3 regions of the Aeribacillus sp. FSL k6-2211 genome follow, and region 1 is predicted to be linked to each of the others. Evidence: riboswitches for the same ligand, from Rfam matches in the RefSeq annotation. Region 1 holds a riboswitch; each other region holds the start of a gene.

Region 1 (10,213 bases):
AGGTTTGTCCGTCAATGATTGGGCATAGACGCTTTCTTTGACGGTCATCGGCTGATCAAAGGCAACGTCGCCATAAATGATCGGCGGTCTGACGCAGCGTGAACCGTAAGATTGCACCCAGCCGTTTTTGGTAACAGCAATTCCTTTTAGTTTTTCTCCGAAATATTCCACCATGTCCGTTCGTTCAAATTCCCCGTGGACCAATACATCAAGTTCAAGCTGTTCCTGAATATCAATCCATTTTTTGATTTCATCTTTGATAATAGACTCATATTGCTCGTTTGTGTATTCGCCTTTCCGCCATTTTAAACGGGTTTGGCGGATTTCTTTCGTTTGCGGAAAGCTGCCGATCGTTGTTGTCGGTAGAATTGGCAAGTTCCATCTATTTTTATGCAGCTTGCGCCGAACAGAAAAGTCCACACGGTTCGTCGGGTAGGATTCAATCTTGGCGGCTGCCTCTTGCACGTTTCGGTTTGTCCGAAAATCAGAATTCATAAATTGCGTGTAATAACGGTCATCGTATCGTAAATCGCTTATACTTAATTCACCTTTTGCATATTGTGTCAGCTGATGGACTTCACTTAATTTTTCGTCTGCAAAGGAGAGAGCATTTTTTAAAATTTCCGGCAATTCGTGTTCATTTTTTACGGTAACCGGCACATGGAGCAAGCTGCAGGAAGGTTGAATGATCAATCGATCAACATCAACATGCTGAGCGAGAAAATCAATTTTGCTTGCTTTTTCTTCTAATGATGCCCTCCATATGTTGCGGCCGCTGATTAAACCGGCAGCCAATATTTTGTCTTTTGGAAACCCGAATTTTTGGATGTTTGCACTGTTGGCTCCCCCATCATGTACAAAATCAAGACCGATAGCAGCAACAGGCAATGAAACGATATGTTGATAGTGAGAAAGACTTTCAAAATAAGTTTGCAACAGTATGTTCAAAGATGGATTCGCTTCGTGAAAAGCTTCATACACTTCTTTAAACAACGGAATCAATGACTCATCAATTTCCTGAACGAGAACAGGCTCATCGATTTGCACCCACTTTGCGCCTGCTTGATGCAACTCTGTCAACAATTGAATATAAACTGGGATGAAAGCAGATAAATGCTTATAAAAATCTCGTTTTTCATATTTTTTCGCCAGCATTAAAAAAGTAATCGGCCCTAAAACAACAGGTTTTGTCTCAATATTTAGTTCGTCTTTTGCTTCATTGTAAAGCTTGAGCAGACGGTTTTCCAAAAAAGCAGGCGGCTTATTTTCCAGTTCCGGAACGATATAATGATAATTTGTATCAAACCATTTTGTCATTTCTAAAGCCTCGGCTTCTTCGGATCCCCTTGCCATTGCGAAATATGTTTTGATGGAACGGGGATCCATATGCTGGAACCTCGAAGGAATATATCCAAACATGAAAGCAGTATCGAGAACGTGGTCATAAAACGAAAAATCTCCTATGGGAATCAGCTCAATTCCGCTTTCATGCTGTTTCTTTAAGTTGGAAAGACGGATCTTTTTCAACGTTTCCAGTAAGCTGCTTTCAGAAATGTCTCCATTCCAAAATAATTCCAAAGCTTTTTTCCATTCCCGGCGTTCGCCAATTCGCGGATAGCCAAGATTTGAACTAATGGCTGCCATTACGAAAACCTCCCATTTGATTTTTGCTCAACACAATAAAAAAGCCCTCTTTACGCTAATAAAAGAGGGACTGGATATCCTAGCTCGTGTTGAGGCACCCAAATGGTTTCAACATGAACATGGCTTCTCACTCCTCCCTATGACGCGTAGGTCGTAGTGCATACAACAGGCAGGTCTCCTGACTTAGGTTCAACGCTTTTGATCTCCTTCCCATTTCTCTGGCAGAAACAGTGGCTGATGATCAAAAGCTCCCCATCACAGTGGCGCGACCGTGTTGGAATTTCACCAAACTTCCCTTTTAAGCGCATATTGCGGCTGCAATATGACGCACCTGTTGCTGGTACACATATGAAACTATAATTATCAGAATAGAGGATTTTTTTTTATTTTTCAACACCACATTTGCAATTAAAAAGAAAAATTTTTTAGGAAAGTAGATGGCTTGCGATTTCTTCCGCTTTACATGACAAAAACCCGCCAGAACATAAAGGTTTTCTGCGGGTCTTTACAGCGGTTGGGATTTTTCCGGAAAACAGTTATTTCGAGAGAAGGTTTCTTTTCACGCCTTTCTTTTTAGGATACATTTTAAATAATTGAGATTTACTGGAATAAAAATCTTGGTTTGCCGCTTTGATAAAAGAACCGGCTAAAAGGACAAAAATAAACAACAAAGGGAAACCGCCAATAATGCTAACAGTCTGCAATGTGGACAATCCGCCGAGGTACATTAAAATAAGCGGCAAAACGGAAAGAGCAAAAGCCCAAAATAAACGGTTCCATCGCAAAGGTTCATCGGCAACTTCTTTTTGGACAACAGATGCTAAAATATAAGAGCTTGAATCAAACGTTGTTGCTAAAAAGATCACGGCAAGCACAGTAAATACGGCAATCACAATGTTGCTTAACGGCAATTGTTTCAATATTCCGATAATGGCTGCTGATCCGCCATGTTCATCTAATGTAGCTGTTACATGGTATTGGCCTGTCAGTTCTAAAAATAATCCAAAGTTTCCTAAAATCCCAAAAAAGAGAATGCAGCCGAGCGTTCCATATACTACTGTTCCGAGCGTCATTTCGCGGACAGTGCGTCCTTTTGAAATTTTAGCGACGAACAAGCCGACAAATGGAGCGTACACGAGCCACCAAGCCCAATAAAATACCGTCCATGATTCCGGAAAGCCTGTTCGTTCAAACGGTCCTAAACTGTTAAAAGGTTCAGTCCATAAAGACATCCGCATGTAATGATCAAGCATGATGCCGATGCTGTTGACGGCCGTTTCCGCCAGAAAGACGGTCGGGCCGGCAAGGAAGACAAACACCAACAATAATACGGCAAGCCATAGGTTGATGTCGCTCAAAATTTTAATGCCTTTCCGCAAACCGGAGTAAGCGCTTGCTGCGAAGATCAATGTACAAATAAGCAAAACCACTGTTTGGAGTGTCATCGAAGGTTCGATGCCGGAAAGTTCATGAATTCCTTCTGTAATGAGCGGCGTCCCTAAAGCGAGTGTCGTTCCAGCTCCGCCCAGCAAACCAAACATAAACAAGACATCAATGATTTTGCCTATTGGTCCATCTGCTTTTTTGCCAATGAGAGGCCGGCACGCTTCGCTTACTTTTAACACCGGTTTTTTCTTTACATAATAGAAATAGCTGATTGGCAGGGCAGGGAGGCAATAGATGGCCCATGCCGTCGGTCCCCAATGAAAAATTCCATATGCGGCCGCCCATTCAACGGCTTCTTTTGATCTAGGTTCGATGCCAAATGGAGGTCCCGTATAGTAGTAAGCCCATTCAATCGTTCCCCAATAAAGAACACTTGATCCAATTCCAGCGCAAAAAAGCATAGCTGCCCAAGATAATGTCGGAAACTCAGCCTTTTCTAAAGGATCCCCCAGTTTGATTTTTCCGTATCGGCTAAAAGAAACATAAAGAATAAAAATCAATACTGCTGCACCCATGATTAAATACAATATTCCAAATTTTTGTGTTAAAAAGCTGCTGGCAGCTAATACAATGGCTTCGCCTTGTTCAGGGAATACTGCTAATGGAGCGGCTACAATTAACAGCAAAAGCAGCGCCCCGATAAAGGTCGGCCAATCCATAATGTTTCGATTCTTCATCAAATCCCCCTTTAAAAAAGATTACATTTTATTATATCTTTAAACAAAATTGATAGAAAGTTTAATTTTTCAGATTAATTTGTCGTAATAAGCTTTTTTATTCAATTTATTTTATTTTTTATAAGAAATCCTTATAAATGCTCTCGATTACGGCCAAATCCTTACGTTTCACATTTTGCTTGGCCGAAAAACAAAATCGATGAAATGGGCGTCTAAAAAAGTTAAACTTTGAGAAAAGAATATAAAAGAAAGGATGATGATGATGAATAAAGTGATCGAAACCATTTTAAACCATCGATCCGTTCGAAAATTTGAAGATCGGCCGCTTACGGATGAACAAATACGCTTAATTGTGGAATGTGCCCAATCGGCCTCGACTTCAAGTTACATACAAGCTTACTCAATCATTGGGGTGAAAAATCCGGAAACGAAAAAAAAACTTGCGGAACTGGCGGGGAACCAAGACTATGTGGAAAAAAGCGGCCATTTATTTGTTTTTTGCGCAGATCTGCACCGGCACGAACTAATAGGCGAAATGGAAGATAAAGACGTGACGGTATCCTTGGAAAGCACAGAAAAATTTATGGTTGCGCTTATTGATGCGGCATTGGCCGCGCAAAATGCTGCATTAGCCGCTGAGTCCATGGGGCTTGGCATTTGTTATATTGGCGGAATTCGCAACAATTTAGAGGATGTTTCGGCGCTGCTAAAAGTTCCTGATCGGGTCATCCCGCTTTTTGCCATAACGGTCGGCTATCCGGCCGTTGATACCGGAAAAAAACCCCGATTGCCTTTACATCATGTTTATCATGAGGAAGAATATGAGCAAAACGAAGAAATATATAAACAGGGGCTTCTTGAATATAATCAAATAGTATCCAAATATTATGAAAAACGTACAAATGGTGTCCGCAAAGATACTTGGACAGGGCAAATGGCTCGCGCTCTTTCAAATCCGGTGAGAATGTATATGAAACAATTTGTGGAAAGAAAAGGCTATAACTTAAAATAATATGAACAGTTTCTTGCCAAGTTGTCTCTGTTGCGGTATGGACAAATTGTTTGATGAAATAAATGGAAATCAATTTTGGGAACATGGAAACAATGAGATTATCCGCTTTTGTTAAAAATGGATAGATTTAGAAATTAGCTGATTTTCCGATCGTATAGTATGTAGAAAACAAAAAGACCGATGTGTGCGAATAGAAAAACCGGGCGTTGATGTTTTTCGCCCGGTTTTTCTTATGCGTCTATTAGCAATAGAGGCAATCATTCCTTTCGATTCACATGATTTCCTGTTTTGTGTCGGATTGATGGCGATTTTTTTACAAAATTTTAATCTTTTATTGACTGTTTATTGAATTCAAGTTTTTTTACATAAATTTGTGATAAAGTTCACTTACAACAGATGATTTTTGTTTCAAAGTGAATGGTTGACGTTTTTTGGCACATTTTTGAAAATCCTAGGGGGGATCACAATGCCGGCCAAACCAAGTTGGCTGAAGTTGGTTATGAAAGTTTTGCCATTATCCGTTTTGCTCCTGCTATCAGGATGCAGCGAACGGTTTGTCTTATTAAATCCAAAGGGGCCGGTAGCGGCTGTTCAAAAAGATTTAATCCTTTGGTCTGTTGGATTTATGCTTTTGATTATTGTCGTCATTTTTTCATTGTTTGCGATTATTTTGTGGAAATACAGGGAAAGACCTGACAATATGGATTATGAACCGCCCGAACAGCATGGGAATACAGTGCTTGAAATTGTTTGGACGGCGATTCCTGTGTTGATTGTCATTGCTTTGGCGATACCAACGGTTAAGGCGACTTTTGAGCTTGAAAAACCGCCGAAGGAATCTAGAGGAGTTGAACCAATTGTCATTCATGCGACAGCAGCCGATTGGAAATGGATTTTCAGCTATCCGGAGGAAAATATTGAAACAGTCAATTATGTCAACATTCCAAAAGATGTTCCAGTTGAATTTAAATTGACAGCTGTCGGCGGGATGAGCGCTTTATGGATTCCAGAGTTGGGCGGACAAAAATATAATATGGCTGGAATGGGAATGACTCTTTATTTGCAGGCTGATCATGTCGGTACGTTTAAAGGGCGGAATTCAAATTTTACAGGAGAAGGATTTGCCCATCAAACATTTGATGTGAACGCAATGGAAAAAGAAGATTTTTATAAATGGGTGAAAGAAACACAAGCATCAGCTCCATTGCTGACGAAAAAACAATTTAACGAAATCATCCAAGTCGGAGTTTTAAAAGATAAATTGACTTTTTCTGGAACACACTTGGCGTGGGTTGATTTTGCGAAACCAGGTGAGCATTTAGACAATATCCCTGCAAAAGAAAAGCACGGTACCATAAAATTGGAGGAAGTTGAATCTGATCATCATGATAATCGTGAACATGAAAGCCATCAGCACGAAGGACATTAATCGGAAGGAAGGAGGAACGTGCTGTGAAATGGGATGAATTTTTCGTTACCGGCGAACCCCTTATATATATGGCGGATGCAGCCATTGTATTAACAATTATTGGTATCGTTTTTGTATTAACCTATTTTAAAAAATGGAAATGGCTGTGGAAAGAGTGGCTAACGACTGTTGACCATAAAAAAATAGGGATTATGTATATTATTTCCGCCGTATTAATGCTATTCCGAGGGGGCGTAGACGCACTTTTAATGCGCGCCCAATTGACAGTGCCAAATAATACGTTTTTAGATTCACAGCATTATAATGAAATTTTCACTACACATGGAACCATTATGATTTTATTTATGGCAATGCCGTTCATATTCGGGATCATGAACATTGCAGTTCCTCTCCAAATTGGAGCTAGAGATGTGGCGTTCCCGTATTTGAATGCACTCAGCTTCTGGACGTTTTTCTTTGGCGCCTTGCTGTTCAACATTTCATTTGTGATCGGCGGCTCACCGGATGCAGGGTGGACGGCATACATGCCTCTTGCTGGAAATGAACTCAGCCCGGGGCCGGGCCAAAATTATTATTTATTAGGATTGCAAATTTCAGGGATCGGTTCATTAATCTCCGGTATTAATTTCATTGTAACGATTCTAAAAATGAGAGCTCCTGGAATGACTTTAATGCGCATGCCGATGTTTACATGGGCAACACTTATTACGTCTATATTGGTTGTTTTCGCTTTTCCGGTATTGACGGTTGCTTTAGCATTAATGACGTTGGACAGAATATTTGGCACTCACTTTTTTACGCTTTCAGGCGATGGAGTGCCAATGCATTGGGCGAACCTGTTCTGGATTTGGGGGCACCCGGAAGTGTATATTGCCATTTTGCCAGCGTTTGGGGTTTTTTCGGAAGTTGTCTCAACGTTTGCAAGAAAACGTCTTTTCGGTTATACAGCCATGGTTTGGTCCATGGTGGCGATTTCTGTATTAAGTATGCTCGTTTGGGTGCACCACTTTTTCACAATGGGTTCAGGAGCCCCGGTTAATGCATTTTTCTCTGTATCGACGATGGCGATAGCCATACCGACAGGGGTAAAAATCTTTAACTGGCTCTTCACTTTATATAAAGGTCGAATCAAATTCACATCTGCGATGCTATGGTCTTTGGCGTTTATTCCAACTTTCGTCATCGGCGGGGTTACAGGTGTGATGCTTTCGATGGCTGCGGCCGATTACCAATATCATAATACGTATTTCCTTGTAGCCCATTTCCATAATACGTTAATTTGCGGTACGGTCTTTGCTGTCTTTGCAGCGCTTCATTATTGGTATCCGAAAATGTTTGGCGTCATTTTAAATGAAAAGCTCGGCAAAATTACGTTCTGGTTTTTCGTCCTTGGCTTTAATGTATGTTTCTTGCCGCAATATGTTTTAGGATTTATGGGCATGCCAAGAAGAATTTACACATATCCGGCAGATGCCGGCTGGACGGAATTAAACGTCATTTCGACTATTGGCGCAGTTATGATGGGAATCGGCTTTATCTTCCTGTGTATTAATGTTGTGTACACGTACTTTAAAGGCGAGCGTGACCTCACGGGAGATCCTTGGGATGGCCGGACGCTGGAATGGTCTATTCCGTCGCCTGCACCGCATTACAACTTTGCCGTAACACCGCAGGTAAAAGGTCTTGACGCTTGGTGGATGATGAAGAAGGAACGGAAAGAAGGAAAAGAAGAAGAGGAGCCGGAATATAAACCAATCCATATGCCATCAAATTCGGGGCGGCCTTTCATCATGTCGATCTTCTTCTTTATAGCCGGCTTCGGTTTAGTTTTCGAATGGATGCCGGTTGCGATCATCGGATTGATCGGCGTTATCATCTGCATGATTTTGCGCTCTTTTGAATATGATGATGGATACTATGTGCCGGTCGAAGAAATTAAACAGACGGAAGCAGGGAGGGAGTAACATGTCGGAAATTGCTCCAAAACAATCGAATCTTCCACTTGAGTATTCAACGAAACAAAATCAATTAAATATTTTAGGTTTTTGGATTTTTCTCGGGGCAGAGCTTGCCCTGTTTGCCACCCTCTTTGCTACGTATCTTGTGCTCGTCTCCAGAACAGCGGGCGGACCAGGTCCCGAGGAATTGTATGAATTGAAAACAGTTTTGATTGAAACTTTTCTTCTGCTTACAAGCAGCTTCACTTGCGGTCTTGCCGTTTATGAAATGCGAAGAGGCAAGCAAGCCGGTATGATCGGCTGGCTGATTGTTACGATATTGTTGGGAATCGGTTTTTTGTACTTTGAAATAGAAGAGTTCATTTTGTATGCTGTTCATGAAGGTGCAACAATGCAAACAAGCGCGTTCCTTTCATCCTTCTTCGCTCTTGTTGGAACGCACGGGCTTCATGTTACGATCGGGATATTTTGGATTTTGATTATCATTTTGCAGGTGCTGAAAAGAGGCCTTAACGCGGATACGGCAAGAAAAGTGTTTATTTCAAGTCTATATTGGCATTTCCTTGATGTCGTTTGGATTTTCCTCTTCACACTCGTCTATTTGACAGGGATGGTGAGTTAACTTGGCACAAAACGAAAAAGGATTTCCTTGGAAGCATGTCTTCGGGTTTTTGTTGTCCATAATATTGACGTTATTGGCGGTGTGGATTACATTTTCAACCGATCTGCCGACAAATACGATTATTACATTAATTGTCGTTTTAGCATTTTGCCAAGCGTTTATTCAGCTTTTGCTGTTCATGCATATGAAAGAAGGAGAGAGCGGTTCTTGGCAGGCAACAATGATTTATTACGGGATCTATATCGCAATTGTCATTGTTGCAGGGTCTATATGGGTTATGTCCTTAGGCCATCAACATCACTATTAACATAAGCGTCCCGAAAAAAGGTTACGAAACCTCTTTTCGGGATTTTTTTGTTCAAAACAAGCAATTGAGTGTTTTCCGTTTGTAAGCTGTGCATAAGTGGATAAGTTTATCAACAAATGTGAATTATTTAATCATATATGTAGTAGGGAACAAATGTGCCAATACGAAATGTGGATAGCTAATGTGGATATGTGGATAAAATATGTGTAAAAGCTGTTTATATTAGGGGGATTTCCTGTGAATATCCGTTGATATATACAAAGAAGCTTTGCGGAAATTCTCTTCTTTTAAAAAAACAAATTTTGATACTTTGTTGTTTTTGCCCAATGAGTACGAACGAAACAGTACAAAGATAATGTGGATAAACTGTTTATATTTAACCTGATCTATAACGTTTCCAGCTATAGGAGGTAGATTTTTTTTGGAGAAGACGTATAATAAATGAGAACGTTCGATCTTCTTGCCCGCACGTGCTTTCAAGGAGGTAAAGGGATGTGAATGTTAATAAAGAAAATAATATTGTGGAATTATTGCTGAAAGAGAAGATTGTAAATGATGAGGATCGCCAAATTCTTGATATGATTGTGCCGGAAAGGCTGAATCGTTTATATGAGGTATTGAAGGAACGGACTCGTTACGTATCCATATTGTTGGAAGCGGTGGATGACGGCCATAATCAAGCGGCTGTTCTTCGTTCTGCCGAAGCTTTTGGCGTGCAGAATGTAACGGTTGTCACCGGAAGAGCGCCTTTTGCCCCTAATGAATTGGTGACGAAAAGTGCAGACAAATGGCTGACAATTGATTATCAATCAGATATTAGTGCAGCCATCAGTCAATTAAAAAAGAAAGGATATCAAATATATGTTAGCCATTTGAGTGAACAGGCTGTTCCTCTTGAAAAGCTTGATGTAAGCAGACCGACTGTCCTTGTTTTTGGAAATGAACATAGCGGTGTTTCAAAAGAGGCGGTTGACATGGCTGACAGAACGTTTGTAATTCCTATGAAAGGATTTGTGCAAAGCTTAAACATTTCCGTTGCTGCTGCCTTGTCAATTAAACATATAACGGATCTTGCAAAGGGGAGAGCTGGCGCCGAGTATTATTTAACATTGGAAGAA
Region 2 (10,213 bases), 1.6 Mb from region 1:
AAAAGGCAGATGAAGATCTTTACAATTCGTTTTAATTACGCTTACGATGGAAATACAATAGTTATCCTAAAAGGGGGAATTGCAACATGTATGATGTAGTCATTGTCGGGGCTGGTCCTGCGGGTGCAAGCGCCGCTTTGTTCACGGCAAAAGCCGGTAAAAAAACGCTTGTGTTGGACAACGATAAATCCGTGACGAAACGAGCTTGGATTGAAAACCATTATGGGTTATGGAAATTTCTGGACCTGATTTAATTGAAACAGGGAAAAAACAAGCGGAAAAATTCGGTGCGGAGATTGTGGCAGAAAATGTGGAGACAATTGAAAAACAAGCGGAAGAGCTTGTATTCAAGACGGAAAAAGGATCCTATGAAACGAAACACGTCATATTAGCTACAGGAGTACTGACTGATTTAGCTGACAAAGTCGGGCTAAAGACAAAAGACGGGACTGAACCCCGCATTAAAACAATATTTGATGTCGATGCACTAGGGAAGACAAACGTTGACGGAATTTGGGCTGCGGGTACAGCTGCAGGTGTCAGCGTTCATACGATCATCACTGACGGCGACGGCTTCAAAGTTGCGATCAATGTTATTAGTGAGCTGAACGGCGAGCGTTACGTCGACCATGATGTTTTGGAAAAATGAATAAAAAGGAATGAGGACAAGGCATCAAGCGACTTTGTCCTTTTTTATTTCATTGCAAAAGCGAACTTACCTACCAAAGCGATTCTTCTTTCTCAACAAAAGAACAAACAAATGGATACAACAGCCAACCAGCGAAGGAAAGCAGCAAAAATAAGGCAATTGTGTACTGGAAAGGGAGCCCGAATGCTTGCAGCAAAAGCGGAGGCGACACAACTGCCATTCCGTTGATGTTCCATACCAAGCACACTCCCGGTTTGGGTATCCATAAGAACTGTTTCATATCGGTGACCCTTTCGGACAGCGATCTCATCAAGGCTAAGGATTAATTCATTGTTTTCTAAAACACTTTCAAGAGTTTCTAAATGCTCCTTCTCTTTTTCTTTAGCAACGGAATAAAATATTCTTTCAACAGTTGTATAAGGTATTTTTTCCTTTCGACTCACTTCTTGGATAGTAGAGCCAATGCACATTTCGTACAGATATTCTCTGTACCGATTGGTCTGATGCTTATTAGGACTGATAGATTCAAATGTTTGTGAAAATACCTCATTACAGTTGTGACAACGGTATCTATACACTCTGACAAATAAGAAAAGGGGCTTACCTAATACGGACAAGTCACGAACCTTTCTTGTCCGCCAGTCATGGACATGACTAGAAAAAAAACCGCAGTAAGAACAGCGTTCTTCTGTAGTATTTTCTCGACATGTAACAAATTGCAATCTTCAAGAAACACTTGTTTAACAACTTCAAATTCTGGCAAATCTAGTGATACGGAAAACACTTTAGAACCTCCTGTTATGTTAAGTCACGCTAACATTATTGCCAGGAATTCGTGAGTGTTTTCCTTATTTTTTGGGTTAAATCACAAAATGTGGTGATGAATCTGAAAAATTAATTATTCCAGAGACCATCACTGAACAGGAAAAAGATTTTCTGGCAAGATTAGTAGAAGCGGAAGCGAAAGGGGAGCCTTATAAAGGAAAAGTTGCTGTTGCTACGGTTGTGTTGAACAGAGTGGAAAGCAGCCTCTATCCGGACACAATTACAGAGGTTATTTATCAACCCGGACAATTTACAACTGTGCAAAACGGGGAAATTTACAAGCCGGCCAGTAAAGAATCTAAAAAGGCCGTTCATGAGGCCTTGGCTTTCCAAGGGTTGGGAAGAGGATCCCTTTATTTTTACAACCCTGAAAAAACTGATGATCAATGGGTGCGCTCCAAGTCAATAACGACTGTGATCGGTAATCACATTTTTGCAAAATAAAAGAAAGCCGCCGCAAATGGCGGCTTTTGTCATTCCAAATCACTAAATGAATGTTGCGGATGAATGAAATTGCATGGCGAATGGAGGACTGAGGCGTTACAAATGTTTGCATTTTCTTTTTCTGAGGCACCTTTTGGTATGGAGCAGATCACCTTGCTTGTCCATCGACAAAATAAATCGAATTTTGGCTTAAAATGACATGATAATCATGAATTCATTAAACAGCCAACAAAACATGCAAAAACGATTGTCTTTGCGGTTCGAAATATTGCCATGGACATTTCACAACCAACAAGTATCAAATCACTTTCCAAAGGAAAATATATAACTGGGAGGTGACAAACATGGCGCAGGACGTTTTGTGTGAGGTAAATAACTGCAAATATTGGGCGGAAGGGAATAAATGTGCAGCTGATGCCATTTATGTCGTAAGTCATTCAGGAAAAACGGCAAAAAATCAAAAGGAAACTGATTGCAAGACGTTTGAACCAGAAACATTTTAATAAAATAGAGAGCCGGAAGTTGGCTCTCTTTGTATTTTTGATAATCTTTTCATTTTTATACAACATCTTTTTGGAATTCAGATTATATTTGTTTGCTTATGGCTGATTGAGCAGCGTTCAATTGTTGAATTGCAAACTGCAAAATGGATAGGTAAATGGATAAAATCATTTCTCCGTAACGGCTGCCGGGAACGGCCCACTTCCCATTTAAATCTTTCCAGGTCGGGGCAGAACCTCGTTCCACATAAATAAATCTGGGATCGACAAGGGGGAACCCGGCTGGAAGAGGCTTCGTTGTGGCGTATGCATATAAATGTTGAAGATGGGCCAGAACCCCTTCTCTCGGAGTAGAAAAGCTTGCTCCTGTAACATTTGGACCGGTAGCTCCGATTCCGGCAAAATTGTTTTGATTGCGATTGACTACTCCCGTAAAACGGAAATAGTTCGTTTCATGAATTGCTTGTGCAAATGCGATGTCGCCGCGAATTCCGTAGGATTTGCTTAATTGTTCATACAAATCGCCCAGCTGAGGTGCGCTAGGATTTGTTTTTCCTACATATAAATCCAAGATTGTTCCCGATACGAGCGTTTCTCCTAAAATAGGGATATCCCTTGAATCGGGAGAAGGGGTTTTCGGTTGAAGTGTTGATGAACGAGATGAATCTGTCTTTTGGCCTGATTGTGCCGTTCCTTGTTCTGCAGGAGTTAATATAAATGCATCCTTGTATCCTAATTGAACAAGCCTTGCCAACTGGTCTTTTGCATTTTGCAAATTTTTAAATGCCCCTGTTTGAACGCGGAAATAACTTGTTCCGTCCACCATCGCAGCGGAAAGGAAACTATCAACATTTTTTCCTTTCAGTTCATTTATCAGCTTTTCTGCATTTTCTCGGTTTTTAAAGGAACCGGCAATGACTTTGTACATCCTGCTGCCTGCAGCTGGCGATGGCTGCGGAGTTGGGGTGGTGCGTGTCGACTTTTTGGGCAAATTAAGCGCTTTTCCGATTCCATCGGCTAAGCTTGCTGCATAGTCGCTCATAAAGTCAGACGATGTTAAAAGTTTGATGTCATTCGAATGGTCAATAAACAATGTTTCCAAAAGAACCGCAGGCATTTTTGTTTCTCTTAACACGTGAAAATTGGCGCTTTTTTTGCCCCGATCCTTTACGCTATATTTCGGACCGATAACGCTCATAATTTGATCATGGATGACGGACCGGTATTGGATCGTTCTTGGAGAGGCCCCTCCGTTATAAACATAGCTTTCAAAACCTGTTCCTCCGCCGGCATTAATATGAATGGAACAGAAAAAATCAACATTCTCTCGGTTAGCCATGGATGATCTTTCTGACAAACCGACTGTTCGATCGTCTGTGCGCGTCATGAGAACGTTGACTTGGTAATGTTCAAGTAAATGTTGTCTTGCCAAGAGGGCAATAGTCAACGTAAAATCTTCTTCCTCATAATTTCTATAGGTTGCGCCGGGATCGCTTCCTCCGTGGCCAGGGTCTAAAAGAACGGTTGTCACTGCAATATCCTCCTTCGTTTTCAAACATCCAATTCGCTTGTCTACAAATATTTTATTCAAGTAATGGAAAGGAAGTTCAAAAAAATTTTATTTTTAGCGAAAACTGTATCGAAATCCAAAACATTTAGGTCAATTTGTCGATTTTTTTCATTTTCTTCCTACCAGAATTCAATCAAATCATGTATAATACATTTCGTCATAACATTATACCGAAAAGCAAACAGGTGCCGGCACATAGCTGCCAGCTTAAAAGGGAAGTTTGGTGAAAATCCAACGCGGTCCCGCCACTGTGAATGGGAGCAACCTGGGAAAACCACTGTTTCAACGGGAAGGTCCAGGAAGCGATGACCATGAGCCAGGAGACCTGCCTGTTTGAGCACACCTAAAACCCTACGCGGATAGGGAGGTGTTTGAAAACAATACATATGTACGTTTTCAGACATCTTCTTATCGAATTCAAGAAGATGTTTTTTATTGGAGGAGGAAAATGATGAAAAAATTATCTGCACTATTTTTAGCCTTATTACTTCTATTTGGAATTGCGGCTGGATGCGGCCAACAAAATACATCAGAGCCGTCTGAAAACAAAAGCAATCAAAAGACGGAAGAGACGGCTTCACAATTTCCGGTGAAGGTCAAGGACGGTTTAGGAAATGAGGTGACGGTAAGCGAAAAACCGGAGCGGATTGTTTCGCTAATTCCAAGCAATACTGAAATTGCCTATGCTTTAGGGTTGGGTGAACAAATTGTCGGTGTAAGTGATAATGACAACTATCCGGAAGATGTTCAAAACAAAGAAAAGGTTGGCGGGATGGAATTTAATGTTGAAAAAATTATTTCTTTAAAACCGGATCTTGTTTTAGCGCATGCTTCCAGCGCCCATAACTCGCAGGAAGGGCTGAAGCAGCTGAAAGATGCGGGAATAAATGTTTTTGTAGTCGAAGATGCCCAATCATTTGATAAAGTGTATGACTCCATCCAAACAATCGGCAAAATTACAGGGACAAGTGACAAAGCCGAAGATATTGTGGCTGAAATGAAAACGAAACTGGCGGATATTCAAGAAAAAGGAAAAACGATTCCGGATGATCAAAAAGTGTCTGTTTTTGTCGAAGTGAATCCCGCACCACAAATCTATACGACGGGAAAAGGAACGTTTATGGATGAAATGCTAACGATCATTGGAGCAAAAAATGCAGCGGGCGATCAAGAAGGCTGGCCGCAAATGACGGAAGAAGCCGTTGTAAAACTGAACCCAGACGTCATTGTGACGACATACGGCTATTACGTCGATAAAGCTGTTGACCAGGTGTTGGCACGCAAAGGATGGGAAAATGTATCAGCGGTGAAAAATAAACGGGTTTACGATGTGCATTCCGACTTGGTGAGCCGCCCAGGCCCAAGATTGGTTGAAGGAGTAGAAGAACTTGCGAAAGCAATTTATCCGGATGTCTACAAAAAATAAACATGTGGTCGCCTATACGGCGACCGCTTGTTTTCTTATTTTTTCCGTCTTTTTAGGAATTTCTATCGGAACGTTTCACATCACGTTTAAGGATATTTTCCAAATAATTTTCAATCAACTGTTCTATACCGGTTTGGCGCCGGACATTGATGAAAGCATGAAAAGCATTGTGCTTGATATTCGACTTCCTCGTGTCGTTTTAGCCGGACTTGTCGGAGCCTCGCTTGCAATGGCGGGGGCTTGTTATCAAGGGCTTTTGCAAAACCCTTTGGCAGATCCTTATACGCTCGGTGTTTCATCAGGTTCTTCTTTAGGTGCTGTACTTGTTCTTTTTTTCGGCATTCAAATTCCTTTTTTCGGCTCATTCACTTTGCCGGTTGTCAGCATTTTTACGGGTTTTTTAACGATTTTGGCTGTGATTTTGTTCGCCAATTTCATTGAAAAAACGATGAGGATTGAAACGATTGTGCTGACCGGAATTATTTTAAGTTCCTTTTTAAGTGCTTTCATTTCATTAATGATTGCCCTGACAGGCGAAGAATTGCGACAAATTGTCAACTGGTTGTTAGGAAGCGTTGCGATGCGCGGCTGGGGATACGTATTGATGCTTTTGCCGTTTTTTTTAATCGGGTCCATTTTGATTTTTGTAAACGGAACAGAATTAAACGCTCTGTCCTTTGGCGAAGAAAAGGCGAAGCAGCTTGGGGTCCATGTAAAAAGGAGAAAGCTGTTTATTTTAGCATCATCCTCTTGTTTAGCCGGTGCGGCCGTTGCCATCAGCGGAACGATTGGGTTTGTCGGTCTTGTCATCCCGCATGTAAACAGGCTGCTTTGGGGAAGTGATTATCGCCATCTTCTCCCTCTGTCCGCCATTTTTGGCGCCGCTTTTTTAATTTTGGCGGATCTCGTTTCAAGAACGATCGTGTCGCCGACAGAACTTCCGATCGGTGTGATCACGGCTTTAATCGGCGCTCCCAGCTTTGCCTTTATTTTAATGAAACAAAGAATGGAAAGAAGAGGGTAACATGCTGCAAGTCAAGAACATTTCGGGAGGCTATCAAGAGCGAAAGATTATCGAAAACCTTTCCTTCTCAGTAAAAAAAGGGGAAATATTTGGCATTTTGGGGCCAAACGGGAGTGGAAAGACGACACTATTAAAAATGATCAGCGGGATTCTTCCGGTTAAAAGCGGCACGATCGAGCTTGCCGGCAAACCTCTTTCTGCTTATTCTCCGAAAAAATTGGCGCAAAACATCGCTTCATTGCCGCAAATCCCAACGCAAATGTTTGATTATACCGTTTGGGAGACAGTGGCGCTCGGCCGTTATCCTTTTCAAACGGGTTTCTTCAAGCGGTTGACGGGAGAAGATGAACAAATCATCCAAAAGACCATGGAGCAGACGAATATTTCCCACTTAAAAAATAAAGCGATCAATGAATTAAGCGGCGGGGAAAAACAGAGGGTTTTTTTAGCGCAGGCTCTTGCACAAAACCCCGTTTTGCTTTTATTAGATGAACCCACGAACCATCTTGATATTTCCCATCAAAAAATCATGCTTGATCAGTTGAAAAATTGGACACAATCAAATGGATTAACGGTTGTCTCAATTTTTCATGATTTGAATTTAGCAAGCCTTTATTGTGACAAACTGCTGTTATTAAAAGATGGAAAAGCGGTTGCCGTTGATAATCCATCTGTCGTGATGAACGAAAAAACGATTGAACAGGTGTATGGTGTTTCGATTGTCAAACAATCACATCCGGAGCTTGCCCGCCCGCAAATGCTGCTTATACCCGAACAGAAACAGGAAGAAACATATAAAGTGACAAAAAGGGACATTGTTCAGACGAAGGAACTCATCTATTTAAAAGCGGCATCGCCGCTCAAAACCCTTTCATCTGCCATTATTGGCGGAGGATTTGGCTGGCACAGCACTTTTGTCAACCGTCATGTCGATAAAAGCTACAATTGTCAAGACAGCCGTTCGGAAATGGCCGATTTTCTGCAGAAAAACGGGTTTGATCAACATGCAACAGTCGCCATGATGACCGCGGCTTGTTTGGAAGATGGGGTAGTCAGCGAGCTTGAAGCAGAAGGAGTCTCCGTTGTCATTGTTGTGACAGCAGGACTTTCCAATGCAGTGGATGCAGCAAATAGTATAAAACGGAATGGCATAGCTTCAGGGACGATCAATACATGGATTTTGATAAACGGACGGTTATCTGATCAAGCATTTATTGAAAGTGTGATGACGGCAACAGAAGCCAAAACGAAGGCGCTGGCTGATGAAAAAGTGTTGGATCCTGTCTCCAATACGATTGCAACAGGTACTTCCACAGACAGCATATTGGTGGCTGCCACGCAAAAGGGCATTTTTCATCAGCACGCTGGCACGATCACAACACTTGGAAGATTGGTCGGCAGGGGGGTATATGAGAGTACAATTCAAGCGATTCAGCTAAATAAAAAAAGAAGGGGAAGGACATGACAGAACATGTAATTGCGATCATGCTGGCGTTTGTAATCGATCAAGTCATCGGGGATCCGAAAAATGCCCCCCATCCCGTCCGCTTGTTTGGCTGGTCTATTGCGTTTTGCGAACGGCGCCTCAACAAAGGGCGCTTTAAGAAAGAAAAAGGTATGGCGATGATCATGCTGGTCGGTTTATTTTTTATGCTGGCCGCTTTTTCAATTGTGTCATTTTTCTCTAGGCTTCACCCAGCAGCGGGCATTTTTGCGGAAGCGGTGATCATTTCTTTTATGATAGCGGAAAAAAGTTTGCGGGAAGCAGCTTTGGCAGTTTATGAACCGCTTTGCCAAAAAAATCTCGTTTCGGCAAGAGAAAAGCTGTCATGGATTGTCGGCCGCGATACGGCAGATTTGCCAGAATCGGAAATCGTTCGGGGAACGGTGGAAACGGTAGCGGAAAATACGAGCGATGGCATTACCGCACCGCTTTTTTGGGCGCTGTTCGGCGGAGCTCCTTTTGCGGTTTTGTACAGGGTCGTCAATACTGCGGATTCGATGGTAGGCTATCAAAACGAGAAGTTCGCTGAATTCGGGTTTGCTTCCGCCAAGCTGGACGATTTGTTGAATTACCTTCCGAGCCGTCTGACAGCTTTCATCATGGTACTTGTCAATCATCCGGCAAAAGGGATTCAAAAGCGGGAATGCTTTTCCATTCTGAAAAGGGATGCGCGCAAACACCCCAGCCCCAACAGCGGATTTCTTGAAAGCGCCATGGCTGCTTTGCTGGGTGTATCATTAGGGGGAATCAACCGTTATCAAGGGAAAATTTCTAATCGCCCTAAATTGGGAGACGGGGTTTATTCGCTAGAAGCAAAACATATTCCGGAGGCCATTGATATTATGAAGAAAACAGACAGGTTTTTCTTGCTATTTTTCATGATCGGAGGTGTATGCTTCGATGCTGCCATCACATGGAGCCAATCCATCTTATCTTTATAAATCATTGAACATCCGGATGCCGGAAAACATCATCGATTTCAGCGTCAACATCAATCCTTTCGGCCCGCCTGAATGCATCCGCAAAAATTGGCATCGCTTTTTTTCATTTGTTTCCGATTATCCAGACCCTGATATAAGGGAATTGCGAGCGGTAATTGCCGGAAAGGAAAATGTTTCGCCTGAAAATATATTAATTGGAAACGGTGCCGCAGAACTTATTTTTATCATTGCAGCCGCCTTGCTGCAAAATGAAGACGTTTTGATCGTGGAACCGGCATTTTCAGAATACCGAAAAGCATGCGAACCGTTCTCAAAGAGGATTTCATCCTATGTTTTAAAAGAGGAAGAGAATTGGGAGTTGAACGTTGAGGAGCTAAAAACGGCTCTTTCCGGGAAAAAAGCGGTTTTCCTCTGCCACCCCAACAATCCGACAGGCAAAGTATTTAACCGGGAAGCATTATTGGAAATCATTCAAGATGCCAAAAAGAAGCATGCGTTTGTGGTTCTGGACGAAGCATTCTATGATTTCGCCTTGGAAAACGTATCAATTCTGAATTGTTTATCATCTTTTTCCAATGTGATCATTTTGCGTTCTTTGACCAAAATGTATGCCATTGCAGGTTTAAGACTCGGCTTTTTGTTTGCCGATGAGACGGTCATCCAGAGACTAAAAAAATTTCAGGTGCATTGGAGCGTCAACGCCATTGGACAGAGGGCGGGAATAGAAGCATTAAAGGACGAAGACTATGTTAAAAAAACAAAAAGAATGATCTCTCAAGAACGGAAGCGAATGTTTGAACATCTCCATGAACTTGGTTTTGTGGTGGCGGACAGCTCTGTCAATTTTTATTTGTTAAGAGAGCAGCCAAAAAAAGATATGCTGCCTTTGATCCGCTTTTTATTGGAAAGAGGTATAGTACCTAGACATACATACAATTTCAACGGGCTGTCCGGCAAATACATTCGTTTGGCGGTTAAGAGAAAAGAAGAAAACGACCGGCTTCTTTCAGCGCTTAAGGAGTGGAAGGACAAGTGTTAATCTTTGTGACCGGCGGGGTGAGAAGCGGGAAAAGTTCGTGGGCAGAACATTATTTGACGGCTAAAAAGAATCAGGCCAACCGCCTTGTTTATATTGCAACCTCTTTTCCATCAGACGAAGAAATGACAAAACGAATATTGCAACACCAGCTAAAAAGAGCCCAAGGCAAAGAAAAATGGCTGGCAATTGAACAGACAAATGATGTCGGCAAGTTATCGAAAAAACTGCAAAAAAATGATTTTGTGCTGCTAGACTGTTTAACAACGTTGTTGACGAACGAACTTTTTTTTC
Region 3 (10,213 bases), 830 kb from region 1:
GTTTTTCAAATGACAGTTGGCACAAAATTGATGGAAACTATTTCAAGCTGTGAAAGTGCGGTTGCGAACTTACATAGCTTCGCACTGGAAACAGAAGATCAACAAGCTAAGCAGTTATACCAAAACCTTGCAAAACAACAACAGGAAGTGCTTGACCATTTAAAAGCGAGGCTAAATTACATTCAAAACGAAGAGCCGCAATTTAAACAGCTATAAATCAGGAGGGGACCATTCACTCTCCTGATATTTCCCATTTTGTTCTTGAACCCTTCCAATTCAGCTTCCTTAATTCTAATCCTTCCAAGCTTCATTCCATTACAGGAAAATCGCACCTCTCTTCAACTTTCAAATCCACTCACGAAGTGTCGTGTTTCCCCCTTTCGTTCGAGCAGTTGTTATAAGCATTTAAAATCTGATCTTTCTAAAAACAATTGCAGTAATAAATCGTCTATAAAAACCTTAGATATCCGTTAGATCATCACACTGTGATAGACTGCCAAACAATCGAATTAATATTCAAAAAACAAAAAAATTATGGTAGATATTCCATCTTTTTGCTAAAATATCTAAATATTGGGGGGAAGGGAATAAAAACTGAAGATCATTTTGTTAAAGAAAGCGTCATCATGGAAGTCTTGACTGCACGCGCATTTTGTCGATTATAAAAAAATTCTTGATTCATGCCGCCAGTTGCAACATCATCTACAGGTTATTTGCTCGGAATGTGCTTTTCGGCGAATATGAGTTTTACACCATACTAAAATCTTCGCCTTTATAAAACATCATTCATTTTTGAATATAAAATTTAACAAATTAGAATAAAAATTAACTCAACTTTCGCAGCTCAATTTTGGTAAATAAGCCTTGATATAATTAGGCAAAACTACAATCCATTTACGTAATTGACTTTCGATGAATTTTTTAATCTTTTGATTTACATTTTGAAGTGCATCTTCAAGAATTTCAATGAGTAGTTGAAGTGCAAAGGCCCAATCTAGTTCATCGATTTCATCACAAAGTTCATAAAAAATGCCGCCTAATGTTCGATAATCTGTACTTACTCGGTTTTGCCAAGACAAAACAATGTACCTTGTAAACACAATAGTGGTATGGCTGATCATGGAATCATAAGATCTTCCTTGGAACTCTTTTTGGAGTTTCAATAAGGATTTGACTGTTTTGAAGAATACTTCAATATCCCAACGTATCCCATAAATACGAATGATTTCTTGATCCGATAAAGTACAGTCTGTACTCAAAATAGCTAGCCACTGTCTCTTTTTATTACGATTACGGACAAATACCACTTTAACAGGTACGCCATTTGCCATCGTTGTGTGAATAGAGCGCAAAATACCCTTTTGATGTTGTGATGGTTTAGCTGTTTGGTATAGTTTTTTTAGGCTCACCCATTCACCGTTCACTTGATATCTTTGTTTTGTATCCTTCACCATTCCAATAACATCCAACCCTTGATCCACAATGGACTTGATCAAAGGCTGTTGGGTAAACCATGTATCCATTAAAACGTATGAGGCATCGATTCCTTGAGAAAGTGCCCGTTTAATCATATTGGGAATAACTTCCGGCGCTTTTTGTAAAGCTTCGACACGCCGCTTATAACCGGATGTACGCTTATCGATTCGGTTATCAATCCCATTGATTTGGGAATTCGTAGAGCTTAATAAAGCAAAATCAATAGGCAAAAATGTAGCACCATCTGACCAGCCGAGTGTAAGCATACGAAATCCTTTGTAATAACGCATTTTTTGAGAAGAATGATCGAAACAGCGAGCAAGCAGTTCAACCTTTTTACTGCGATTTCGTTCATAAGATGAGTCGTCCACGATCAGCACTTTCGGACGGTCGTGTCTCGTTAAACTACTTACCTTCATAATGGTGAAAGTACTCAAAACAAGTAAAAACCTGCGCCAATTGTATTGAGGGTTATTTAAGAAGCGATAAATAGCGTTTTTTTCCGGCAAATCTTTAGCTTTTTTACTTTGAAGAAGTCGAAACAAATTTTTGCCTTCAAAAACTAAACTAAAAACTAGCTGGAATAAATAGGCGCAGGAATAACCGAAACCCTTGTTAATTCCCACTTTCCTTAAATATTTTAAGATTTCAAGTTCATCAAATATAGCTTTTACTTCTTTTGGTAGTTGATTGTTCAGTCTGTTATTCGTTATCATAATAAGAGACACCTCACCTGCTTTTGGTAATGTTTTTTCTGGACAATTAAACTATACCAAAAGTTGAGGTGTTTTTTTTGCAAATTTTTATGTCAAGAAGTATTCGAAACAACCAACAAACCCATTAACCGTAAGGCTTAGAAATCCAATTTACTGTGAGAAAGTTGAGAAATTAAAAAATAATCGAAAAAATTATTATTTAGCTGCCGATATATACAGTGGACACTAATAATGAATTTTGAAGGGGAAATCAACCAATGTTTAAAAAAAGAAAACAAGTTCCATCACTTTTTGAAAAACAAGTAGATCTTCAACAAGTAAAACTTGAAGTGACTGATGAAAAATATCAAAGACAATTAGCGATGGTTGGCCTAACAAAGGATGATCTTATTTGTACTCTTATATTAAAAGATGCGATTGAAGAAAACATAAAGTTTATTATCGATGCATTTTATGATGCTCTCCATCAAGAACAATTTTTGATTGACTTAATTAATAAATACAGCTCGATCGAAAAACAGAAGGAAAGATTGAAAAAACATGTGCTGCTTATGTTTAGCGGATCCTTAACAGATGAAGATATAACAAGAATGAAGCGGATTGCTGTAGCCCACGTCCGCATTGGATTAGATACGATCTGGTACATGAGTTCATTCCAGCAATTACAGAAATCAATTTTTTCCGTTGTTGCGAAAGCGTGTCCATCGAAGGAAGATTATCATAAAGCGGTGGTCACCATTGCAAAAATGTTAAACTTTGAACAGCAAATTGTGTTGGAAGCATATAATGAAGAGTATTTAAAAAGACGGCAAAAAATCGAAAAGGAAAAACAGGAGCTTCATGAAAACATCGCCCAAACCTCCATTCGTCTTGCTGATCTTATTGAATCAGCCAATTCAGCTATACAAAAAATTAACGAACGATCCAAACAATTTGCCTTAATTGCAGTTGATCGTTTTGAAACAGCGGCATCAACCGAAGCAGAAGTCAGTTCAAGGAGAGAAGACTTGAATTTTCACTCCGGTTTAATGGTCAATATAAAAGAACGGACAGATGATATTGCTTTAAAAATAAAGTCGCTTGAACAAACTTCTGAAAAAATTAATCATGTCGTCTCGATTGTTACTTCTATTGCTGAACAAACTAACTTGCTGGCTCTAAATGCCGCAATTGAATCAGCGCGTGCAGGGGAATACGGGAAAGGATTCGCTGTTGTTGCTAGTGAAGTGAGAAAGCTGGCGGAAGAAACAAAAAATTCCGTGCTTGGCGTTTCCAATTTAATTGAGGAAATCAGAGCGAAAATTAACGATATCGCTTCATCTATTGTGGAAGTAACAGAGCTTACAGGCAATGGTTCGCAAAGAATGAAAGAGATGAACCAATTCTTCGACAATATTTTGTATGCCTTCGACAAAAATAAAGAACAAACTGAAAAGACGAAAAATGAACTCGAAAACTTTGCTGAAATCATTGATGATATAACAAATTTCATTGCGCAAATCAATGAGACTTCAGAACATTTAAAAAAGCTGGCCAATCATATATAAAGGTCCTTTTTCAAGCTGGCGACAAAACCCATTTTTCCCATTCAGGAAAAATGGGTTGATTATTTATTTGTGGATGAATCTTCAAAAAGCTGAACAACCTTTATCCGCTAAAATAGTTGAGTCGTAAAAGGAGATCCAATTGGTCGCTTGAAGGTTAAAAAATGAGGACATATGTTCATATATTGAACATAGTATCCCAACAAATAGTATGTGTTGATTTTTTTATACCCCAAGATATTTATGCTGGATATCAGCATTATTCAGTGATTTCTTTTTTGTAAGAAAATACTATCTGCGGTAACTTCTGTTCCTGCGTTCTTAAATGCGTTATTAGGAAGTCGAATTGCACCTATTAAATCAGCTCTTTGTGCAATATATTTGCGTACTTCTTCATTCTCTTTATCCATTGTACCTTTCGAGGTAATGAGAGCAATAATACCACCAGGACGTACTTTATCTAATGTTTTGGCAAAGAAATAATCATGAATAAGAAAACCATATTTATCATAACGAGAATCAGCTACTTGATATTGACCAAAAGGTACATTACCTATGGCAACATCAAAGAAGTAATCAGGAAAATCAGTATTTTCAAATCCGTCAATAGTAATATTAGCTTTTTGATATAACTGTTTAGCGATCCGACCGGATAAATCATCTAATTCAACACCATAAAAAACACTGTCTGATAAAGTTTCCGGTAAAAGGCCCATGAAATTTCCAATCCCGCAAGAAGGTTCCAAAATATTTCCTTTTTTAAATCCCATATTTTCAAGAGCCTGATACATAGCTTTAATAATAACCGGAGAAGTATAATGCGAGTTTAAAGTAGATTCTCTAGCACTTGCATATTCTGCATCAGTTAACAATTCCTTTAATTCAATATATTCATTTGCCCATGCTTCATTATCTTTATCAAAAGCCGAAGATAGCCCTCCCCATCCAACATAACGCGATAATACTTCTTGTTCTTCAGGAGTGGCTAATCTATTTTCTGCTTCTATCTTCTTCAAAGTCTTAATAGCTTCTATATTCCAATTAAATTTGGTTTTAGGACCTGCAGCACCTAATTCATTATTGGTAATGTGAAAATTTTTAGAAATAGAAACAGCAGTGGCATTTTGTTCCACTGCTGTTTTATTGATTTCTTTTTCCGTAATAGAAAAAGCAGTGGGATTTTCCTCCACTGCTACTGGGAATAAACTCAATTGTTCTTCTTCTTTTTCATCTATACGTAAATCATTTCCCGTAAGATGACTTCTTCTGCCATCGCCCGGATATTGTTCACTTCTTGGATCCATTTCATCTGATCTTCGGCTTTGAGTTCCTCTGTCACTCCGTATTGTTCCATCAACTTTTTCGTCATTATTTCCATTCGCTTGTTCGCTTGCTCGTTGATGTCGACTAGATGTTGATGAAGCTGACCTTGAATCGATAGACTCTCGTAGAGTATCATGTTGTTTTCCATCAGATGTTTTCTCCTTAGGCTGCCATACTTTCCTATCGGCTTTTCGTTCATTGTTAACTCCAAGTTAGGAATTAGATATTCCCCCTCTCCCTCTAAGCGATAAGTCCCGCCCTCTTTCTCGAAACTCGATTCCTTCACTACTGGAGTGTATATCCCGTTCTCCACGTAATATTCCTTTTCTCCCAGAGTCACTTTTTTCATTTTCTTCATTACCCCTCTCTTTAATATGCCTTTTAGAGGCTTCATTTTCGCTTCTAAGCCGTTCTTTTTCTGTGCTTGTATTATAACTTGCGGCAACATTTTCCCGCAAGCTTTTATTTGTTCTTTCTAGGGACTGTTTTTCAAATTCTTGAATCTTAGTTGAAATGTTGGTGTAATTACTCATGGTTTCAGCAACTAATAGATGATGTATAAAATTTTGTGTAAAGTATTTTGCTAGACCAAAAGAAAAAAGGTAGGGTATCTCTGATTTGACCAACAACACATTCCAGAGAAAGGAGAACCCTACCTATGTCTAAAAGTATATCGAATGTAGACTGGGTCAATCAACTGGAAAGTGCGATTCGCCAATTAGAACTCATCATGCGTGAAGAAATAAAACATTTCCTCGAAATGGAACAGGCTGGAACGTCGAATATGAGAAACGGTTACTATCAACGAAATCTAGATACGCAATATGGCCGGATTGAAGGTCTTTTGGTCCCAAGAGACTGAAACGGGGAATTCAAACGCAGCTGTTTGCCCCTTACCAACGTCATACCGGCTGGCTCGGAGAAGCTGTCATCAAGATGTATCAAAGTGGCATGAGTACGCGGGAGATTGGCAAGTTTATTGAACGAATTTTTGGAATGCTTATTCTCCTGCAACGATCAGTCGTATGACCGATGTCGTGAAGGAATACATCGAGAAATGGCACACTCGTCCTCTACATAAGCGTTATTCCGTCTTATATTTGGATGGGTTGTACGTAAAACTTCGTCGAGATACGGTAGAAAAAGAGGTCATGTATGTGTTGTTAGGTGTAAACGAAGAAGGATATCGGGAAATTCTTGATTTTTTCGTAGGAGGAAAGGAAAGCGCCTATGGATGGCAGGAGATTCTCCAACAACTATATAACAGAGGCGTAAAGGAAGTGCTTCTGAGCGTATTCGATGAACTAACGGGGCTGGAAGAAGCCTTTAAAGCTATTTATCCGAAAGCCGATGTGCAGCGTTGTGTCGTTCACAAAGTCCGTAACACACTCAGTCGTGTACGGAAAAAAGACCAATTCGAAATGGTGGAAGATTTGAAACTCATTTATCGATCTCCGAATAAAAAAATTGCACTGGAGATGTTTCACCAGTTTGAGTCAAAATGGTCGAGCAAGTATCCGAGAGTGCAATCGTGGGGAAATGAGTTGGATGTCCTTCTTACCTTTATGAATGATCCAAGCAGTATCCGACCAATGCCATCGAACGAACGATCAAGGAGATTCGGAAACGTCTAAAGCCGATGAACAGTTTGAGCAGTTTAGAAGCCGCGGAAAAAGTCATGTATTTGACCATCCAAGACTTTAATGAGAAATGGGCAGGGCGAAAGTTGCGAGGATTTTCCGAAACTCATGAAGCCCTCCAGCGAATGTTTGAAGAACGTTATGATTAACCAAATAATGTAAATTGATGATGGGATCTCCCTTTCCACACAGGAGACTGAATATTCAGTCTCCTGTGTGGAAGAAACAGGCCCTCTCTATTCTAAATCCATTTCAGAGATGCCCTATCTATCTTACATTACACAAAATTCTTGACAGTACCATCATTACTTACTTCAATTTCTGGGTGAATGTATTTTGGAAAAATTGTTGTAGATAATACAATGAATCCTTCCGGAATATTTTTCACAAATACAACTAAATAATTATCATCTACTCTAATTATTTTTGTTTTAAGTTTTTTACCACTATCAGTAACATATGCAACAAAGAATAATTTTTAAATTTATAAAGTTGTCCAACAGCAGTTTTCAATCATTGTGAATTTATCCAGCTTGATCTGTTAATTCCCAGCATGGCTGCAATTAAGCAGCTTACTTAATTTTCTTCGTATGTAAACTCTTGTCTAATAACAACAATATGCTGTCCATTCGTTCACCAAGTTTTGCTAGGTTGTGCTTTTAAAAGCAACAAACACGAAACGATTTGGATGCAGCGGACTTATTTATATTTTTATGATTAAAAACAGTAATTTAAACTTTGCTATATGTATATTTCTCTTCTCAACACAAATAATATTTTCTGTAAAAAAATCAAAGGAGGAACAATCATATGGCTCTCATTCCTTACGATCCTTTTTCTGAGATCAACCAATTTAGACGAAACATGAATCGCGTTTTTTCTGAAAGCTTCCCGCATTTTTTTGAAAACTTTGAGACTATGAATACCCCCCGGCTTGATATTCATGAAACTGCTAATGAAGTAATTGTTACTTGTGATTTGCCCGGCCTTGAAAAAAAGGAAGACGTTGACATTCATCTTGATCGCAACGTTCTTACGATCAGCGGCACAATTCAAAGAAGCAAAGAAGTAAAGGAAGAAGAAATGCATAGACGCGAACGGTTTGTAGGGCGGTTTCACCGCGCTGTTGCATTGCCGGCAAATGTAAAAGAAGAAGAAGTGAGCGCGACATATAAAAATGGCGTTTTGGAAATCCGTATTCCAAAACAAACCGAAAACAACAAAAAGAAAATTGATATTCAGTTTCATTAATTGTTTCGTGAGGTTGCAAAATTTCAATCAGCCTCACTTTTTTATTGCAATTTTCGCCAAGTACGATTATGATGAATATATAACATCAAAAATCTATATATTGTGTAATCAAAAACAATTAAATACTATATATTGAAAACCTAACGACAAAGGTGCTGTTTTCAGCTTAAAAGGGAATCCGGTGAGAATCCGGAACTGTCCCCGCAACTGTGAGTGCTACGAAATGAATAATCCACTGTACGTTTCGTATGGGAAGGATTCAAAGTAGGATGAAGCACGAGTCAGGAGACCTGCCTTTGTCCGAACGTTTCTAATTCTTCGGGGGTTGGGAAGATGAAACGATGGTTTGAATGGAGTAGTTTCGCCTTGTAAACTGCCTCCTTTTTAATCATCGTTTGATCCGCTCAGCTTCCTGAGCGGTTTTTTATTTTGATAAGGAGGATGTTTGATGAATATTACGAAAGCATTAAATCTATACGAGGTTTTTCAAAATCATTTTAACAGGAGCGATTTGGAACTTTATCTAAGGCAGCTTGAAGAAAAGTTTCCGTCCCTTTCCTTTCATGAATACAGCGAAAGAGTGCTGACAACCTTACAATACCAGCAGATTGATGATCTTGAAAAATTTACAAACCTGCTGATTATTGAAGCTTTAGCAAACATTTCGGAAAGTGAGCCGGATTGGACTTTTTTAGCTGCACACGTATTTCTTGAAAAAATTTACCATGAAGCGAGCCAAAACAGAAATTACAACCAACCGGGCTACGGCGATTTTTATTTGTTAATCGAAACATTAACCGATCTTGGAATCTACAGCCCTCTTTTGCTAGAGCATTATTCAAAAGAGGAAATTATGGAGCTGGGAAATGCCATTGATCCTGAGAAGGACAAGCTGTTTACATACATCGGATTAAGGACCCTTTACGACCGGTATTTAGCTAAAGATTTTCATAAACGAACATTTGAGCTTCCACAGGAACGTTTTATGATCATCGCTATGACGTTAATGATGAAAGAGCATCCATCCAAACGTTTGCATCTTGTAAAGGAAGCGTATTGGGCATTGAGCCATTTATATATGACGGTTGCAACACCGACATTGGCTAATGCAGGAAAATCAGTCGGTCAGCTTTCAAGCTGCTTTATTGATACGGTAGACGACAGCCTTCAAGGCATTTATGATTCGAACACTGATATTGCCAATGTTTCTAAAAGCGGCGGAGGCATTGGAGTGTATTTGGGGAAAATCAGAAGCCGCGGAAGCGATATCCGGGGGTTCAAAGGAGTTTCATCAGGTGTCATTCCTTGGATGAAGCAATTAAATAATACGGCGGTGAGCGTCGACCAGCTCGGCCAAAGAAAAGGAGCAATTGCCGTTTATTTGGATGTTTGGCATAAAGATATTTTCGCTTTCCTTGATGCAAAATTAAATAACGGAGATGAACGGCTGCGCACCCATGATTTATTTACAGGTGTATGCATTCCTGATCTATTTATGGAACAAGTTGAAAAGCGCGGAGACTGGTATTTGTTCGATCCCCACGAAGTTCGCAAAGTCATGGGATTCAATCTGGAAGATTTTTATGATGAAGAAAAAGGTAACGGCAGCTTTCGGGAAAAATATTTTGAGTGTGTGAATCATCCATCCTTATCTAAAGAAAAAGTGCCTGCGATTGAAATAATGAAACGGATTATGATCAGCCAGCTTGAAACGGGAACGCCTTTTATGTTTTATCGTGATGAAGTGAATCGGAAAAACGCAAACAAGCATGCCGGCATGATTTATTGCAGCAATTTATGCACAGAGATTGCGCAAAATCAAAGCTCAACAACTGTTGAAGAACAATATGTCGAAGATGGAAAAATTGTCATTGTGAAAAAGCCCGGCGATTTCGTCGTCTGCAACCTTTCTTCCATCAATTTGGCACGGGCTGTCACTGATAATGTTCTGGAACGATTAATCCCTATTCAAGTGCGGATGCTGGACAACGTCATCGATTTAAACAGCATTCCGGTATTACAGGCGAAGCTTACAAATGAAAAATACCGTGCAATCGGTCTTGGAACGTTTGGCATGCATCATTTATTTGCACTAAAGGAAATTGCATGGGAAAGTAACGAGGCAGTCCAATTTGTCGATCAATTATATGAAAAAATTGCGTATTTAACCATTCAGTCGAGTATGGAGCTCGCAAAAGAAAAAGGCGCATACCCTCTCTTTAAAGGCTCGGAGTGGGATACGGGCCGATATTTTGAGATCCGC

What was found. Region 1 has a riboswitch for cobalamin ahead of metE (5-methyltetrahydropteroyltriglutamate--homocysteine S-methyltransferase). Riboswitches for the same ligand answer to the same signal wherever they lie in the genome.
Region 2: it holds a riboswitch for cobalamin, as region 1 does, so the genes downstream of both, NSU19_RS07130 (ABC transporter substrate-binding protein) here and metE (5-methyltetrahydropteroyltriglutamate--homocysteine S-methyltransferase) in region 1, are expected to answer to the same signal.
Region 3: it holds a riboswitch for cobalamin, as region 1 does, so the genes downstream of both, NSU19_RS15170 (ribonucleoside-diphosphate reductase subunit alpha) here and metE (5-methyltetrahydropteroyltriglutamate--homocysteine S-methyltransferase) in region 1, are expected to answer to the same signal.

Annotation. Positions count from the first base shown of each region.
Region 1 covers NZ_CP150190.1:3,966,526-3,976,738, reverse strand. Annotated here, with positions in the region: gene metE (5-methyltetrahydropteroyltriglutamate--homocysteine S-methyltransferase) at 1-1,644, opposite strand, end outside; cobalamin riboswitch at 1,795-1,994, opposite strand; gene NSU19_RS19075 (BCCT family transporter) at 2,181-3,767, opposite strand; gene nfsA (oxygen-insensitive NADPH nitroreductase) at 4,030-4,779, shown strand; gene qoxA (cytochrome aa3 quinol oxidase subunit II) at 5,246-6,208, shown strand; gene qoxB (cytochrome aa3 quinol oxidase subunit I) at 6,277-8,172, shown strand; gene qoxC (cytochrome aa3 quinol oxidase subunit III) at 8,174-8,788, shown strand; gene qoxD (cytochrome aa3 quinol oxidase subunit IV) at 8,790-9,095, shown strand; gene NSU19_RS19045 (RNA methyltransferase) at 9,590-10,213, shown strand, end outside.
Region 2 covers NZ_CP150190.1:1,451,430-1,461,642, forward strand. Annotated here, with positions in the region: partial or broken gene NSU19_RS07105 (FAD-dependent oxidoreductase) at 87-649, shown strand; gene NSU19_RS07110 (transposase family protein) at 742-1,371, opposite strand; partial or broken gene NSU19_RS07115 (cell wall hydrolase) at 1,538-1,918, shown strand; gene NSU19_RS07120 (DUF1540 domain-containing protein) at 2,263-2,421, shown strand; gene NSU19_RS07125 (N-acetylmuramoyl-L-alanine amidase) at 2,504-3,949, opposite strand; cobalamin riboswitch at 4,155-4,336, shown strand; gene NSU19_RS07130 (ABC transporter substrate-binding protein) at 4,440-5,414, shown strand; gene NSU19_RS07135 (iron ABC transporter permease) at 5,377-6,438, shown strand; gene NSU19_RS07140 (adenosylcobinamide amidohydrolase) at 6,440-7,903, shown strand; gene cbiB (adenosylcobinamide-phosphate synthase CbiB) at 7,900-8,883, shown strand; gene cobD (threonine-phosphate decarboxylase CobD) at 8,843-9,922, shown strand; gene NSU19_RS07155 (bifunctional adenosylcobinamide kinase/adenosylcobinamide-phosphate guanylyltransferase) at 9,916-10,213, shown strand, end outside.
Region 3 covers NZ_CP150190.1:3,136,099-3,146,311, forward strand. Annotated here, with positions in the region: gene NSU19_RS15130 (DUF1657 domain-containing protein) at 10-216, shown strand; gene NSU19_RS15135 (transposase) at 831-2,192, opposite strand; gene NSU19_RS15140 (globin-coupled sensor protein) at 2,450-3,739, shown strand; gene NSU19_RS15145 (N-6 DNA methylase) at 4,000-5,040, opposite strand; gene NSU19_RS15150 (TnpV protein) at 4,968-5,258, opposite strand; gene NSU19_RS15155 (DUF4856 domain-containing protein) at 5,272-5,685, opposite strand; partial or broken gene NSU19_RS15160 (IS256 family transposase) at 5,718-6,848, shown strand; gene NSU19_RS15165 (Hsp20/alpha crystallin family protein) at 7,510-7,950, shown strand; cobalamin riboswitch at 8,084-8,263, shown strand; gene NSU19_RS15170 (ribonucleoside-diphosphate reductase subunit alpha) at 8,399-10,213, shown strand, end outside.